Regions from separate parts of the Streptomyces sp. NPDC051133 genome, predicted to be linked through region 3. Evidence: riboswitches for the same ligand, from Rfam matches in the RefSeq annotation. Region 3 holds a riboswitch; each other region holds the start of a gene.
What was found. Region 3 has a riboswitch for thiamine pyrophosphate ahead of thiC (phosphomethylpyrimidine synthase ThiC). Riboswitches for the same ligand answer to the same signal wherever they lie in the genome.

Region 1 (3,472 bases), on a different contig from region 3:
TCAGCCACAGCCTCGGCACGGTGGTCGGCATGGACCTCACCACCCGGCTCTCGCCGACCATGCGCACGATCCACCTCACCACGGTGGGCAGCCCGCTGGGACTGGACAGCGTGTACAAGAGGCTGCTCATCGACGGGCCGAAGCGCCCCGACACGGTGACGGACTGGCTGAACGCGTGGTACCCGTCGGACGCGGTCACCATCGGGTGCCCGCTGGCCGACGAATGGGCGGGCACAGTGACCGACGTCGCCGTCGTCAACGCCCGCGACAAGGCCCACAACATCATGGAGTATCTCGCCCACCCCGAGGTCGCCGGCGAGATAGGCGCCCACCTCGAGCCCGGCTGATCGCCGTAGCCGGGAGTCGATCGACCAGGGCTTCGAGGACGACGGGAGCGAGATCGAGTACTGCTCCGAGGAGCGGGCGCGGTCAGGCGCGGCGCCGTACGCGCAACGGCGTGTAGACGAGCAGCGCCGCGAGGAACGCCACCGGGTAGGCGAGGTCGGCGCCGTGCAGGGCCCGCGCGACCGGGCCCACATACAGGCTGGTGCTCATGAACGGCACCGCTACGGCGAAACCGACGAGGAAGGCCGTGGGAGCCGGCCACCACGGCTGCGCCTCCTCCGCCGTCAGGTCGACGGGGCGGCCGCCGCGCGCCCGCTTGCGGGCCACCCAGTCGACGATCACGATCGCGACGAACGCCGGGATCCAGTAGCCGACGAACAGCAGCACGTTCTGGAAGCGGGCGGTGGTGTCGGCGGCGTGCATCCAGAGCACCAGCGGGAAACCGAGCACCGCGGCGAGCGCGGCGGCGACCGGCCGCGGCAGCCGCACGCCGACGGTCTGCAGCGCCAGCGATCCGCTGTAGTCGTTCATGGCGTTGCTGCACAGCGCCGCGAGAGCGACGGCGAGGAGTCCGAACGCGCCGAGCGCGCCGCCCCCGAGCAGCCGGTCCACGCCACGGGCGGTCTGGTCGGTGAACTGCGCGGCGCCCCACAGGCCGAGCGCCTGCACCGCGACGAAGGACACGCCGACACCGAGCAGGGTGTACCAGAACATGCGCGGACGGGACGCCGTCCGTGGCAGGTAGCGGCTGAAGTCGCTGGCGTAGGGGGCCCACGAGAGGGCGAGGCTCAGCGCGACGGTGCAGGTCAGCACGAACGCGCCCGCCCGGTCGGCGCCGTGCGCGGTCGCGGCCGTCGCGGGCTGGGTGCCGTGCGTGAGCTTCACCGCCAACGCGACGAGCGAGGCGGCGAGCGCGAAGGTCATCACCGTCTGCAGGCGGTGGATCGCCTCGTAACCGATCACGCCCAGCGCCCCCTGGGCCGCCAGCATCACCAGGACACCCAACCAGAACGGCCAGCCGAACAGTTGGGCCAGCGCGTCCCCGCCGAACAGACCGATCAGCGCGTCCCAGGCGATGGACGACAGCCACTGCAGGGCGCCCGGCAGAGCGACGGCCCGTCCGAAGGCCAGCCTCGCCAGCGGCAGCTGGCCCGCCCCGGTCTGGCTGCCCCAGGTCCCCAGGTAGGCCGTGGGCACGGCGCCGAGCAGGGTGCCGAGCACCACGGCGAGCAGCGCGGTGGCGAAGTCCAGTCCGAGGGCCGCTCCGACGGTGCCGGTGAACACGCCGGTCATGGTCAGGTTGGGGGCGAACCACACGGTGAACAGCCGCCGGGGGCTGCCGTAGCGAGCGTCCTCGGGCACCGGCGTGATGCCGCGCGCCTCCACCCGCAGGTCCCCGGGGGCCGTCGGCATCCGGCCGTCGAAGACGCCCCGCGCTTCGGCGACGGTCGTCTCTTCATGGGCATACGGCAACGACATACGACATCCCTCCGCCAGTCCTAACTGGTTCAGGTTCAACGGGTGTGATCTCAGCCCCCGTGCGGGGGCACCCCGTGTCCAGGTACGCCGGCCAGAATAGCCCGTTCCGGTGACCGGTTCCGGCCAGGGCCGGGGCGGGAGGATCTGTCGCACCGCGTGACCGCGTGACTTCGGAATCGGTACCAGGGCGTCGGCGGTTTCGCTGCGAGGACCCGGCTCGACCCCGGCAGGGCGGTCAGGGCGAACGCCCACGGATACCCCGAACGCTCCGCCACGAGCCCGGCGCCCGCGGCGCCGGCCTGCCCCGGCTCCGGGTGTGGCGTCAGCCGGCGGTGTCGGGGTTTCGGTTGCGGTCGATGAGGACGGCGAACGCGTCGAGGATGCGGCGCAGGCCGAACGCGTAGGTGTGGTCGGGGTCGTAGGCGGTGCCGTGTGCGGTGCCTGACGCCGTGCCGACGCGGACGGCCGTCGGGTAGGCGTTCGCGTCGAGGACCCGGGCGAGCAGCGGGGCGTTGACCTGCCACCACTGCTGGGCGCTCATGGCGCTGTCGTGGCGGGCGGATCGGGCGTCGGCGGCGGCGCGGGCTGATGCCTGTACGAAGGTGAGCAGGTGGTTCAGGCAGTCGTCCAGCTGCAGGTCGCTGAGCCCGAGGCCCTCGAACGCGGAGAGCTCGTGCTCGTACTTCCCCATCAGTCCCGGTCCCAGCGGGGGCCTGGAGGTGGAGACGGCCGCGGCCCAGGGGTGGCGTTCGAAAAGTGCTCTGTTCTCGTCGGCGACGGCGGTGACGCGCTGCTGCCAGGACAGCCCGGCCGTGTCCGGTCGGGGCATGCGGGCGTAGGCGGCATCCAGCATGAGGTCGAGAAGTTCGGCCTTGGCCGGCACGTAGGTGTAGAGCGTCATCGGTACCACGCCGAGTTCCTTCGCCACGCGGCGCATCGTCACGGCGTCCAGGCCCTCGTTGTCGGCGATGGCGGTGGCCGCCTCGACCACCGTGTCGATACTCAGCCCGCGCCGCGGCCCGCGGCCGCCCGCAGGGGCGAGGTCACGCCACAGCAGTTGCAGTGTGCGGGCCGGGTCGCCCGCGCTCGTTCGTTCTGTCGGCACGGGGCAAGTCTCTCCCACCGATTCGGCGTACAATGTACAATGTACATTGTACTGCGTACAGAGAATCGAGCCGAGGGAGCACCAGTGAAGATCACCTCCAGTGCCGTGTCGCTCAACGTCGAGGATGTCGAGGCCTCCAGTGCCTTCCTGCAGCGACATTTCGGGTTTCGCGAGGAGATGGCCGCCGACGGCTTCGCGTCCCTCGGCCGCGACGACGCGGGGATGAACGTCATCTTCCTGCGCCGGGGACTGGACACCCTCCCGGCGGACCAGCGCGACGACCACGCCGCCGGCCTCATCCTCGCCTTCACCGTCGACCACCTGGAAGACGAACTGGAGCGCCTGCGCGCCGAAGGCGTCACGATCACCATGCCCATGACGGAGGAAGAGTGGGGCGAGCGCGCGTTCCAAGTGCGCGATCCGAACGGCGTGATCGTCCAGCTGGTCGACTGGAACGCCGCCTCCGCCCGGTGAGACATCTGCGGCGCCGCGCCCGGGCCCATGCCGAAGACGCCCGGCCACTTTCCGAGAGACAACCCTCGT
Region 2 (3,472 bases), on a different contig from region 3:
TACCGGAGGCGAGCAGCGCCCGCTCCAGCACCTCCAGGCTGGGCGCGCCGCCCGTGCCCATGATCAGCCGGGACGAGTAGGTCGTACCCCCCAGCACCAGGGAATCGTCGGCCATGGCTCAGCCTCCTTGAACGGCGGTGAGGACTTCGACGCGATCACCCTCCGCGAGCGCGGTGGAGGCCCACTGCGCGCGCGGGACGACGGTCTCGTTGACGGCCGCGGCCACCCCGGAGGGCGCCGGGGTGAGGGTCGTCACGAGCGAGTCGAGAGGGGTGCCCGGGGCGATCTCCCGGCGCTCCCCGTTGACGGAGATCGAGATGGTGACGGACATGCTCATGCGGACTGCTCCAGGAGTACGGCGCCGAAGCGCTGCGGGGTGAACGGGCGGGCCTCCTCCGGCAGCGCACCGCCGGCCAGCACCTGCGCCATGACGTCCCCGGTGACGGGCGTGAGCAGCACCCCGTTGCGGTAGTGCCCGGTGGCCAGCAGCAACCCGGCCAGGCCGGACGGGCCGAGGAGCGGCGCGTTGTCGGGGGAGCCGGGGCGCAGCCCGGCCCGGGTCTCGGTGAGCGGCAGCTCGGTGATGCCCGGCACCAGCTCATGGGCGTCGCGCAGCAGCTCGTACACGCCGCCCGCGGTGACCGTCGTGTCCCAGCCCAGCTCCTCGCTGGTGGCGCCGACGACCAGTTCGCCGTTCTCCCGGGGCACCAGGTAGACCTGGCCGCCGCGGACCACGGCCCGCACCGTCCGGCTCAGGAACGGCGCGAACCGTTCGGGCACCGTCAGCCGCAGCACCTGCCCCTTGACCGGCCGCACCGGCGGCACCAGGGCCTCGGGCACGCCCGCCAGCCGTCCGCTCAGGCTGCCGGCCGCGAGCACCACCTGCCCGGCGCGCAGCCCGGTGCCGTCCGCGGTGGTGACCCCGGCGGCCCGGCCCGCCACCACGTCCAGCCGCTCGGCCCACGCCCGGTGGAACACCACTCCGGTCCGCTCGCACGCGGCCACCAGGGCCGCCGCCAGCCGGCGCGGGTCGATCTGGTGGTCGCCGTCGACCCGCAGCCCACCGCGCACCCCGGGCGCCAGCATCGGCTCCAGGCGCCGGCACTCCCGCCCCGACAGCCACTCGGCGTCGAGCCCGCAGCGCTGCTGGAGGGCGTGCAGTTCCCGCAGGTGGGCACGGTCGTCGGCGTCGAGCGCGACCGCGAGGGTGCCGCTGCGGCGGTAGCCGAGGTCGTGCCCGGTCAGTTCGGTCAGCTCGGCCGCGAAGTCCGGATAGCGGCGGGCGGACTCCAGGTTCAGGGCGAGCAGCCGCTCCTCGCCGTAGTGCAGTTCGGAGACCGCGGCCAGCATCCCCGCCGCGACCCGTGCGGCCCCGCCCCCGGGCTCGGGGTCCACGACGGCCGTGGCGAGCCCGCGCTGCGCGGCGCGCCAGGCCGTGACCAGACCGATGATTCCGCCCCCGACGACGAGGACGTCGGACGTGCGTGACGACATGGGCGTCAGCCCCTCCCTTCGCCGGCATGACCCGGATCAGGTTCGTACGGTCGGAGGCCGCCAGCCTCCCTCTCAGCCCGGTGCGTCCGGGCTCCCGCGAGTGCTTGTACGGTGGCCACCCTAGCCCGCCCCGCTCGCCGCCCGTAAGGGAGCCCCTCGCCGTGCCCCGTTCGCTCGACGGACTGATCCTCGCCCCCGTGGCGGACCAAGCCCCAGGTCAGGTGGGTACCGGAACCCGGTTCGCGTACCACGAGAAGGACGGCGAGATCTGGGCCGGGTACGCGGGCGGCGACGTCGTGCGCGGCCATCTGATCGGCACGCGCGCGGGGGACCGGCTCGACTTCCGGTACGTGCAGTTGCGGACCGACGGCACGACGGCCTCCGGGCACTGCGTGTCGACGGTCGTCGAACTGCCCGACGGTCGCGTGCGACTCGAGGAGGACTGGCAGTGGGAGTCGCGGCCCGGTAGCGGGACGAGCGTTGTGGAACAGGTCACCGAGCACGCCCCCTGACTGACAGTCCGTCACGTGTCTATGGTGATCAGGTGAGCGAGCAGACAGCGGAACAGGGCACGTCACAGGCGCGGCGCGCGGTCGTCGTCGGCGCGGGCATGGCCGGGGTGCAGACCGCGGTCGCCCTGCGGGAACAGGGCTTCACGGGCACCGTCACCATCATCGGCGCCGAGCCGCACCAGCCGTACGACCGGCCGCCGCTGTCGAAGGCCGTCCTGCTCGGCAAGGCCGAGGACTCCGCCTTCGAGGTCGACTTCGAGTCGCTCGGCGTCGAGCTGCGGCTCGGCTGCGAGGTGCTGGGCCTGCGCCCCGCCGCGCACGAACTGGACACCGAGGCGGGTCCGGTGCCGTACGACGTCCTGGTCCTGGCCACCGGCGCCGAGCCGATCACGCTGCCCGGCACCGAGGGCGTCCCCGGGGTGCACCTGCTGCGCACCCTGGACGACGCCGAGCGGCTGCGGCCGGTGCTCGCCCGGCAGCACGACATCGTGGTCGTCGGCGCCGGCTGGATCGGCGCCGAGTTCGCCACCGCCGCGCGCGAGGCCGGCTGCGCGGTGACCGTCGTGGAGGCCACCGACCGGCCGCTCGCCGGCGCCCTGCCCGCCGAGGTCGCCGCCCCCATGGCCGGCTGGTACGCCGACGCCGGCGCCGAGCTGCGCACCCACGCGCGCGTGGAGCGCGTCGAGCCCGGCGCGGTCGTGCTCGACGACGGCACCCGGCTGCCCGCGGGCGCGGTCGTCGTCGGCATCGGCGCCCGCCCCGCCACCGCCTGGCTGGCCGGTTCCGGCATCGAGCTGGGCCCGCACCACGAGGTCCTCGCCGACGCCCACCTGCGCACCAACGTGCCCGACGTGTACGCCGTCGGCGACTGCGCCTCCTTCCCCTCGGCCCGCTACGGCGAGCGGCTGCTCGTCCACCACTGGGACAACGCCCTGCAGGGGCCGCGCACGGTCGCCGCGAACATCCTCGGCGAGACCCCGGCCGCCTACGACCCGGTGCCGTACTTCTGGTCGGAGCAGTTCGGCCGGTTCGTGCAGTACGCCGGTCACCACGCCGCGGCCGACCGCACGGTGTGGCGCGGTGACCCGTCCGGCCCCGCCTGGACGGTCTGCTGGCTCCGTGAGGGCCGCCTGGCGGCCCTCCTGGCGGTGGGCCGCCCGCGCGACCTGGCCCAGGGCCGCCGCCTGATCGAATCGGGCCGCGGCATGGACCCGGAGGCGCTGGCGGATCCGGGACGGCCCCTGAAAGAAGCAACGGCCACCTGATCGGCGCCACCGGAGGACAGCCGTCCCCGGGGGCGAGGGACAGGTCGATGCCGGGGCGTGACCGGCCACGACAGTGCTGCAGCCGGACGACGACCCGTCGCGGCACCCGGCGGAGCGGATCGCGGCCGAACCGGCGGAGCGCCTACCCTTGGTGCCGTGACCGAGATTGACGCAAAGATCGATGCTCTCGTCCCCGCCTGG
Region 3 (3,472 bases):
CGCGGGAGGCCGGCCCCGCCCGGCTCAGCGCTTCCGGCGGCGGCCCCGGCCGCCCCGCGCCGGAACCGGCGGGGCTCCGGCGGCCGCCACGGCCTGCGGGCCGGGCCGGTCGGCCGACACCACCAGTGCGGCGAGCAGTGTGGTGACCGGGACCGAGGCGACCAGGCCGATCGAGCCCACCAGGGTGCGCACGATCTCCTCGGCCACCAGTTCGCTGTTGGCAACGGTCCCCACGCTGCTCTGCGCGATCGAGAACAGCAGCAGCAACGGCAGCGCGGCACCGGCGTAGGCGAGGACGAGGGTGTTCACCACCGACGCGATGTGGTCGCGGCCGATACGGATGCCTGCCCGGTACAGACCGCGCCGGCCCATCGCCGGATTGGCCTCGTGCAGCTCCCAGACGGCCGACGTCTGCGTCACGGTCACGTCGTCCAGGACGCCGAGCGAACCGATGATGACGCCGGCCAGCAGCAGACCGCTCATGTCGATCGACGGATACAGGCCATGGATCAGCCCGGTGTTGTCGTCCGTGTTGCCGGTCAGCGCGGCCCAGCCGATGAACTGGGAGCCGAGCAGACCGATCAGAGACAGCGAGATCAGCGTGCCGAGCACCGCCACCGACGTGCGGGCCGACAGGCCGTGGCACATGTACAGCGCGATCAGCATGATGGCGCTCGATCCGACCACCGCCACGAGAAGCGGGTTCGAGCCCTGCAGGATCGCCGGCAGGATGAACAGCGTCAGAACCAGGAAGCTCACGGCCAGTGCCACGAGTGCCATGACACCCCTCATCCTGCCCACCACGACGACGGCGACCGCGAAGATCCCGGCGAGCAGCGCCATCGGGAACTTCCGGTTCACGTCGGTCACCGCGTACTGGAGGTCCTTCGGCGCCGAGGGCTCGTAGGCGACCACGACCTTCTCGCCCTGGTGCAGCTGCCGGGACTGGTCGGGCTGCACGATCTCGGTGAACGTACGGCCCTGGTCCCCGCCGGTGTCGACCCGGACGGTCGCCTTCCTGCAGGTGCCGCCGGCTTGCCGCCCGGCCGACCCGCCCGCGGCGGTGGAGGCGTCACCGGTCGAGGTGCCACCGGAGGCGTTCACCGACGCGCAGCTCACCTCCACCACCCGAGTGACCGTGGCTTGCTGCGTCTGCCGGTCGAAGCCGACGCCGGTGCGCTTGTGGGGCGGCGCTCCACCGGGCCACAGCACCACCAGACCGGCCACCACCGCCACGGTGAACGGGACCAGGATGGCGGCGATGACCTTGCGGAGGTGCCGTGAGACGGGCGTTGCGGGCCCATGGCTGTGGCTGTGGCTGTGGCTGTGGCTGTGGCTGTGCCCGTGCGGATGCCCGTGCGTCTGCCCGTGGGTTTCGCCCCGTTCCGAGCCGTCCCGAAGGCGCGGCTCGGGAGACTGGTACGGGTACTGCTCCATCCTGGTCACCACCAGATCATCGCAACAACGGCAGAGGGCCCACTGTTCACCGCGCCGCACATGACGCTAGCGTGGAGGCACCTTTGCACACGCGGGAGCTCGGAGCACCGGGCTGAGAGGGCGCTGACCTCCGTAGACGCGATGTTTCACGTGGAACCCACGCGGTTCCACGCAAAAACATCGACCGACGGAAGCCGCTGCGTCGACCGCCGAACCTGTTACCGGGTAATGCCGGCGTAGGGAGTAGGTCTGATGACCAACAAGGACGCACGCACGCCTGCCTCTGTTCAGGACGAGATGTCCCAGGAGGCCGGGAAGTCCATCGGCTGGCACAAGGCGTATGTCGAGGGCTCGCGCCCCGACCTGCGCGTGCCGGTCCGTCAGGTGCACCTCACCAACGGGCAGTCGGTCACGCTGTACGACACGTCGGGCCCGTACACCGATCCTCTCGTCGACACCGACGTCCGCAGGGGTCTTCCGCCGCTGCGGGAGAACTGGATCATCGCCCGCGGCGACACCGAGGAGTACGCGGGCCGTCCCGTCCGTCCCGAGGACGACGGAATCAAGCACACCTCGCCGCGCGGCGGCCTGCGCAACCTGGACGCGGTCTTCCCCGGGCGGCCGCGTCAGCCGCGCCGGGGCCGTGACGGCCAGGCGGTGACGCAGCTCACGTACGCCCGCCGAGGTGAGATCACACCCGAGATGGAGTACGTGGCCGTCCGGGAGGACGTTTCCCCCGAGGTGGTCCGCGACGAGATCGCGGCGGGCCGTGCCGTGCTGCCGGCCAACGTCAACCACCCGGAGATCGAGCCGATGATCATCGGCAAGCGCTTCCTGGTGAAGGTCAACGCCAACATCGGCAACTCGGCGGTGACTTCCTCCATCGAGGAGGAGGTGGAGAAGATGACCTGGGCGACCCGCTGGGGCGCGGACACGGTCATGGACCTCTCCACCGGCCGTAACATCCACACGACCCGTGAGTGGGTGCTGCGGAACTCCCCCGTCCCCATCGGCACGGTGCCGCTCTACCAGGCCCTGGAGAAGGTCGACGGCAAGGCCGAGGAACTGACCTGGGACATCTACAGGGACACCGTCATCGAGCAGGCCGAGCAGGGCGTGGACTACATGACCGTCCACGCGGGCGTCCGGCTGCCGTACGTGCCGCTCACCGCCAACCGCAAGACCGGCATCGTCTCGCGCGGCGGCTCGATCATGGCCGCATGGTGCCTGGCGCACCACAAGGAATCGTTCCTGTACGAGAACTTCGAGGAGCTCTGCGAGATCCTCGCCGCCTACGACGTCACCTACTCGCTCGGTGACGGCCTCAGGCCCGGTTCGATCGCGGACGCCAACGACGAGGCACAGTTCGCGGAGTTGAGGACGCTCGGGGAACTCAACCGCATCGCCAAGCGTTTCAACGTACAGACCATGATCGAGGGCCCGGGGCACGTCCCGATGCACAAGATCAAGGAGAACATCGACCTTCAGCAGGAGATCTGCGATGAAGCTCCGTTCTATACGCTCGGCCCGCTGACCACGGACATCGCGCCGGCGTACGACCACATCACCTCCGGTATCGGTGCGGCGATGATCGCCTGGTGGGGCACGGCGATGCTCTGCTACGTCACGCCCAAGGAGCACCTGGGCCTGCCCAACCGGGACGACGTCAAGACCGGCGTCATCACCTACAAGATCGCGGCGCACGCGGCCGACCTCGCCAAGGGACACCCCGGTGCCCAGGAGTGGGACGACGCGCTGTCCGACGCCCGCTTCGAGTTCCGGTGGGAGGACCAGTTCAACCTCGCCCTCGACCCGGACACGGCACGCGAGTTCCACGACGAGACGCTCCCGGCGGAGCCGGCCAAGACGGCCCACTTCTGCTCCATGTGCGGTCCCAAGTTCTGCAGCATGAAGATCTCGCAGGACATCCGCCGCGAGCACGGCGGTAGCCGGTCCGACATCGAGGCGGGCATGGCTCAGAAGTCGAAGGAGTTCGCCGAGGCGGGCAACCGCGTCTACCTGCCGATCGCGGACT
Region 4 (3,472 bases), on a different contig from region 3:
CAGGCTCGCAGGGGCGAGGCGCCCAGCACCCGGGCGGCCTCCTCCTGACGGGGGTCGAGCTGGGCCCACAGCCCGCCGACGGTCCGCACGACGACCGCGTAGTTGAAGAAGACGTGGGCCGTCAGGATCGCCCACACGGTGGTGTCCAGCCGTACGCCCCACAGCCGGTCCAGCAGCCCGCCGTGCCCGACCAGCGCCAGGAAGGCGCTGCCCACGACGACGGTCGGCAGCACGAACGGCACGGTGACCACGGCCCGCAGCAGCTGCTTGCCCGGGAAGTCGAGGCGGGCGAACACGTAGGCGGCGGGCAGCGCGAGCACCAGGGTCAGCGCGGTGGAGGCGAGCGCCTGCCAGGTGGTGAACCACAGCACGTGCCGGATGTCCGGCTGCGTGACCACGTCCACGATCCGCCCGAACCGCCAGACGCCGTCGGCCTTCAGCCCGCGCGTGACGATCGCGGCGACCGGCCAGGCGAAGAACAGCGCGAAGAACGCGACGGGCAGGGCCATGAGCCCGAGCCGCGCCGCGTTCCCCGTGCGGCTGCCCTCGCGCGGGGCGCGAGGGGCTACTTCAGTACGAGCGAGGTCCACGACTTGACCCACTGGTCACGGTTGGCGGCGATCCTGCCGGGCGCCATGGTCTCGGGGTGCCGGGCGGCCGGACCGAACTCGGTGAACTCGGCGGGCACCGCGGCGCCCTGCACCACCGGGTAGACGTACATCTTCAGCGGCATGTCCTCCTGGAACTCCTTGGAGACCAGGAAGTCGACGAACGCCTCGGCGCCCTTGGGGTTCTTCGCGTGGGCGAGCACCCCGGCGAACTCGATCTGCCGGAAGCAGGTGCCGGTGGCGATGCCGGTCGGGGCGGTGGCGGGCCGCTTCTCGGCGTAGATCACCTCGGCGGGCGGCGAGGAGGCGTACGACACCACGAGCGGGCGGTCGCCGCCGGCCTTCTTGCCCCCGGTGGAGCCGGAGAACTCCTGGGAATAGGCCTGCTCCCAGCCGTCGACCACCTTGACGCCGTTGGCCTTGAGCTTCTTCCAGTAGTCCTGCCAGCCGTCGTTCCCGAACTGCGCGGCGCTGCCGAGCAGGAAGCCGAGGCCGGGCGAGGAGGTGGCCGCGTTCTCGGTGACGAGGAGGTTCTTGTACTGCGGCTTCACCAGGTCGGCGAAGGACTGCGGCGGGGTCAGCCGGTGCTTGCCGAACCAGGCCTTGTCGTAGTTGACGCAGATGTCGCCGTAGTCGACGGGCGTGACCCGGTGCTTGTCCTTGTCCAGCTGGTAGGGGGCGCCGACCTTGTCGAGGCCCTTGGCCGTGTACGGCTCGAACAGCCCGTTGTCGAGGGCGCGGGAGAGCAGGGTGTTGTCGACGCCGAAGAAGACGTCGCCCTGCGGGTTGTCCTTGGTCAGGATGGCCTTGTTGACGGCCTGGCCGGCATCGCCGTCGTTGAGGACCCGCACCTTGTACCCGGACCGCTTCTCGAAGTCCCGCAGCACGTTCTTGGAGACGGCCCACGAGTCGTGGCTGACCAGGGTCACGGTCCGGGAGTCCGCGGACGACGTGCCCTCGCCGGAACCGCACGCGGACAGGCCCATCAGGCCGAGCCCGACCGCCACGGCCACGAAGGTCTTGTTCTGCACTGGTTGTCCTCCTGGGGGTTGGCCAGGAAGAGACGCGGCCCTGCCCGGCCTTTCCGTACGGCAGGCCGGGCAGGGCGCAACAGCTTGAGTGATGACCGAACTTCCTACCCAGAATGACCTGGGCGAGGTTCAGAGGGTCTGCGGCCCTGTCCGCCGCACTCTCAGCGCTGTGGCGCTCCCCTGTCGGAATATGAAGATGTGTGGACCCGGCCAGATTACCGCTCGGTGGCGGCGAGCTGACCGCAGGCTCCGTCGATCTCCTGACCACGGGTGTCCCGGACGGTGACCGGCACTCCATGGGCCGCGATGGCCTCCACGAACGCCTTCTCGTCCTCGGGCCGCGAGGCGGTCCACTTCGAACCCGGCGTCGGGTTCAGCGGGATGAGATTGACGTGCACGGGCTTGCCCTTGAGCAGCCGCCCGAGCCGGTCGCCTCGCCACGCCTGGTCATTGATGTCGCGGATCAGCGCGTACTCGATCGACAGCCGCCGCCCGCTCTTCTCGACGTACTCGAACCCGGCGTCCAGCACCTCGCGCACCTTCCACCGCGTGTTCACGGGGACGAGGGTGTCGCGCAGCTCGTCGTCGGGGGCGTGCAGGGAGATCGCGAGCCGGCACTTGAAGCCCTCGTCGGCGAACCGGTGGATGGCCGGCACGAGCCCGACGGTGGACACGGTGATCCCGCGCTGCGACAGGCCCAGCCCGTCCGGCGTGGGATCGGTGAGCGCGCGGATCGCACCGACGACCCGCTTGTAGTTGGCGAGCGGCTCGCCCATCCCCATGAAGACGATGTTGGACAGCCGCGCGGGCCCGCCGGGCACCTCTCCGTCCCTGAGCGCCCGCATCCCGTCGACGATCTGGTGGACGATCTCGGCGGTGGACAGGTTCCGGTCCAGCCCGGCCTGCCCGGTGGCACAGAACGGGCAGTTCATGCCGCATCCGGCCTGTGAGCTGATGCACATGGTGACCCGGTCCGGGTACCGCATCAGCACGGACTCCACGAGGGTCCCGTCGAACAGCCGCCACAGCGTCTTGCGGGTGGTGCCCTGGTCGGTGGACAGATGCCGTACGACGGTCATCAGCTCCGGGAACAGCGCTTCCTGCAGCCTGCCGCGCGACCCGGCGGGGATGTCGGTCCACTCCTCCGGGTCGTGCGCGTACCGCGCGAAGTAGTGCTGCGAGAGCTGCTTGGCACGGAACGGCTTCTCCCCGGCCTCGGCGACGGCGTCCTTGCGCTCGGCGGGCGAGAGATCGGCGAGATGCCGCGGCGGCTTCTGAGCTCCGCGCGGGGCGACGAAAGTGAGTTCTCCGGGCTTAGGCATGGCGTTACCAGTGTCGCAGATCAAATTCGGTGACCTGCGGCTGCCGCATGCTACGACTGTCGTCAGTAGGCGTCACCGGTCACTGCTGAGCGGCCTCGGACGGCCCAGCGACGGCCCAGGCACGGCCCGACGACGATCACTCGTCGGCTGCCCGCCACTCGTCGAGGCGGACCCTGACCTGGTGATTGTCGGCGTGCCAGAAGACCTCACCACTGACGATGGCCCCGAGGGCCGGGAGGTCCATCCCCTGCGGCATGGACGTGATCTCGGCCAGCGCTATGGCGTTCGGCACGCCATCCATACGCAGGAAGACGCCGAAGGGCTGCCGACCGATGACTTCCCCGGTGATGTGGGTCCCCACGGGCAGTGCCGCGACGGTTGCCGGCCAGCTTTCCAGCACCGTGTCCGCAGCCGGCGCTTCGGGGCCCGTGGGCCACGCGTACTCATCCATCGCCGGATCATGACATCGCGAGCGATCAAGGGCTTAGTACTCCGGCTGTAGATCGTGATC

Region 1: linked by a shared signal. The riboswitch ahead of AB0N17_RS04430 (cytosine permease) and the one ahead of thiC (phosphomethylpyrimidine synthase ThiC) in region 3 are both predicted to bind thiamine pyrophosphate.
Region 2: linked by a shared signal. The riboswitch ahead of thiO (glycine oxidase ThiO) and the one ahead of thiC (phosphomethylpyrimidine synthase ThiC) in region 3 are both predicted to bind thiamine pyrophosphate.
Region 4: linked by a shared signal. The riboswitch ahead of AB0N17_RS16930 (thiamine ABC transporter substrate-binding protein) and the one ahead of thiC (phosphomethylpyrimidine synthase ThiC) in region 3 are both predicted to bind thiamine pyrophosphate.

The regions. Positions count from the first base shown of each region.
Region 1 is NZ_JBFBBK010000003.1:14,262-17,733, reverse strand. Features, by position in the region: gene AB0N17_RS04435 (serine protease) at 1-347, shown strand, start outside; gene AB0N17_RS04430 (cytosine permease) at 430-1,824, opposite strand; TPP riboswitch at 1,814-1,909, opposite strand; gene AB0N17_RS04425 (TetR/AcrR family transcriptional regulator) at 2,147-2,929, opposite strand; gene AB0N17_RS04420 (VOC family protein) at 3,014-3,403, shown strand.
Region 2 is NZ_JBFBBK010000045.1:39,015-42,486, reverse strand. Features, by position in the region: gene AB0N17_RS34300 (thiazole synthase) at 1-115, opposite strand, end outside; gene thiS (sulfur carrier protein ThiS) at 119-319, opposite strand; gene thiO (glycine oxidase ThiO) at 334-1,494, opposite strand; TPP riboswitch at 1,491-1,602, opposite strand; gene AB0N17_RS34285 (hypothetical protein) at 1,656-2,006, shown strand; gene AB0N17_RS34280 (FAD-dependent oxidoreductase) at 2,039-3,271, shown strand; gene AB0N17_RS34275 (Rv2175c family DNA-binding protein) at 3,428-3,472, shown strand, end outside.
Region 3 is NZ_JBFBBK010000005.1:78,538-82,009, reverse strand. Features, by position in the region: gene AB0N17_RS07965 (YibE/F family protein) at 25-1,437, opposite strand; TPP riboswitch at 1,519-1,697, shown strand; gene thiC (phosphomethylpyrimidine synthase ThiC) at 1,690-3,472, shown strand, end outside.
Region 4 is NZ_JBFBBK010000014.1:126,778-130,249, reverse strand. Features, by position in the region: gene AB0N17_RS16935 (iron ABC transporter permease) at 1-509, opposite strand, end outside; gene AB0N17_RS16930 (thiamine ABC transporter substrate-binding protein) at 566-1,639, opposite strand; TPP riboswitch at 1,723-1,831, opposite strand; gene rlmN (23S rRNA (adenine(2503)-C(2))-methyltransferase RlmN) at 1,855-2,961, opposite strand; gene AB0N17_RS16920 (hypothetical protein) at 3,098-3,412, opposite strand.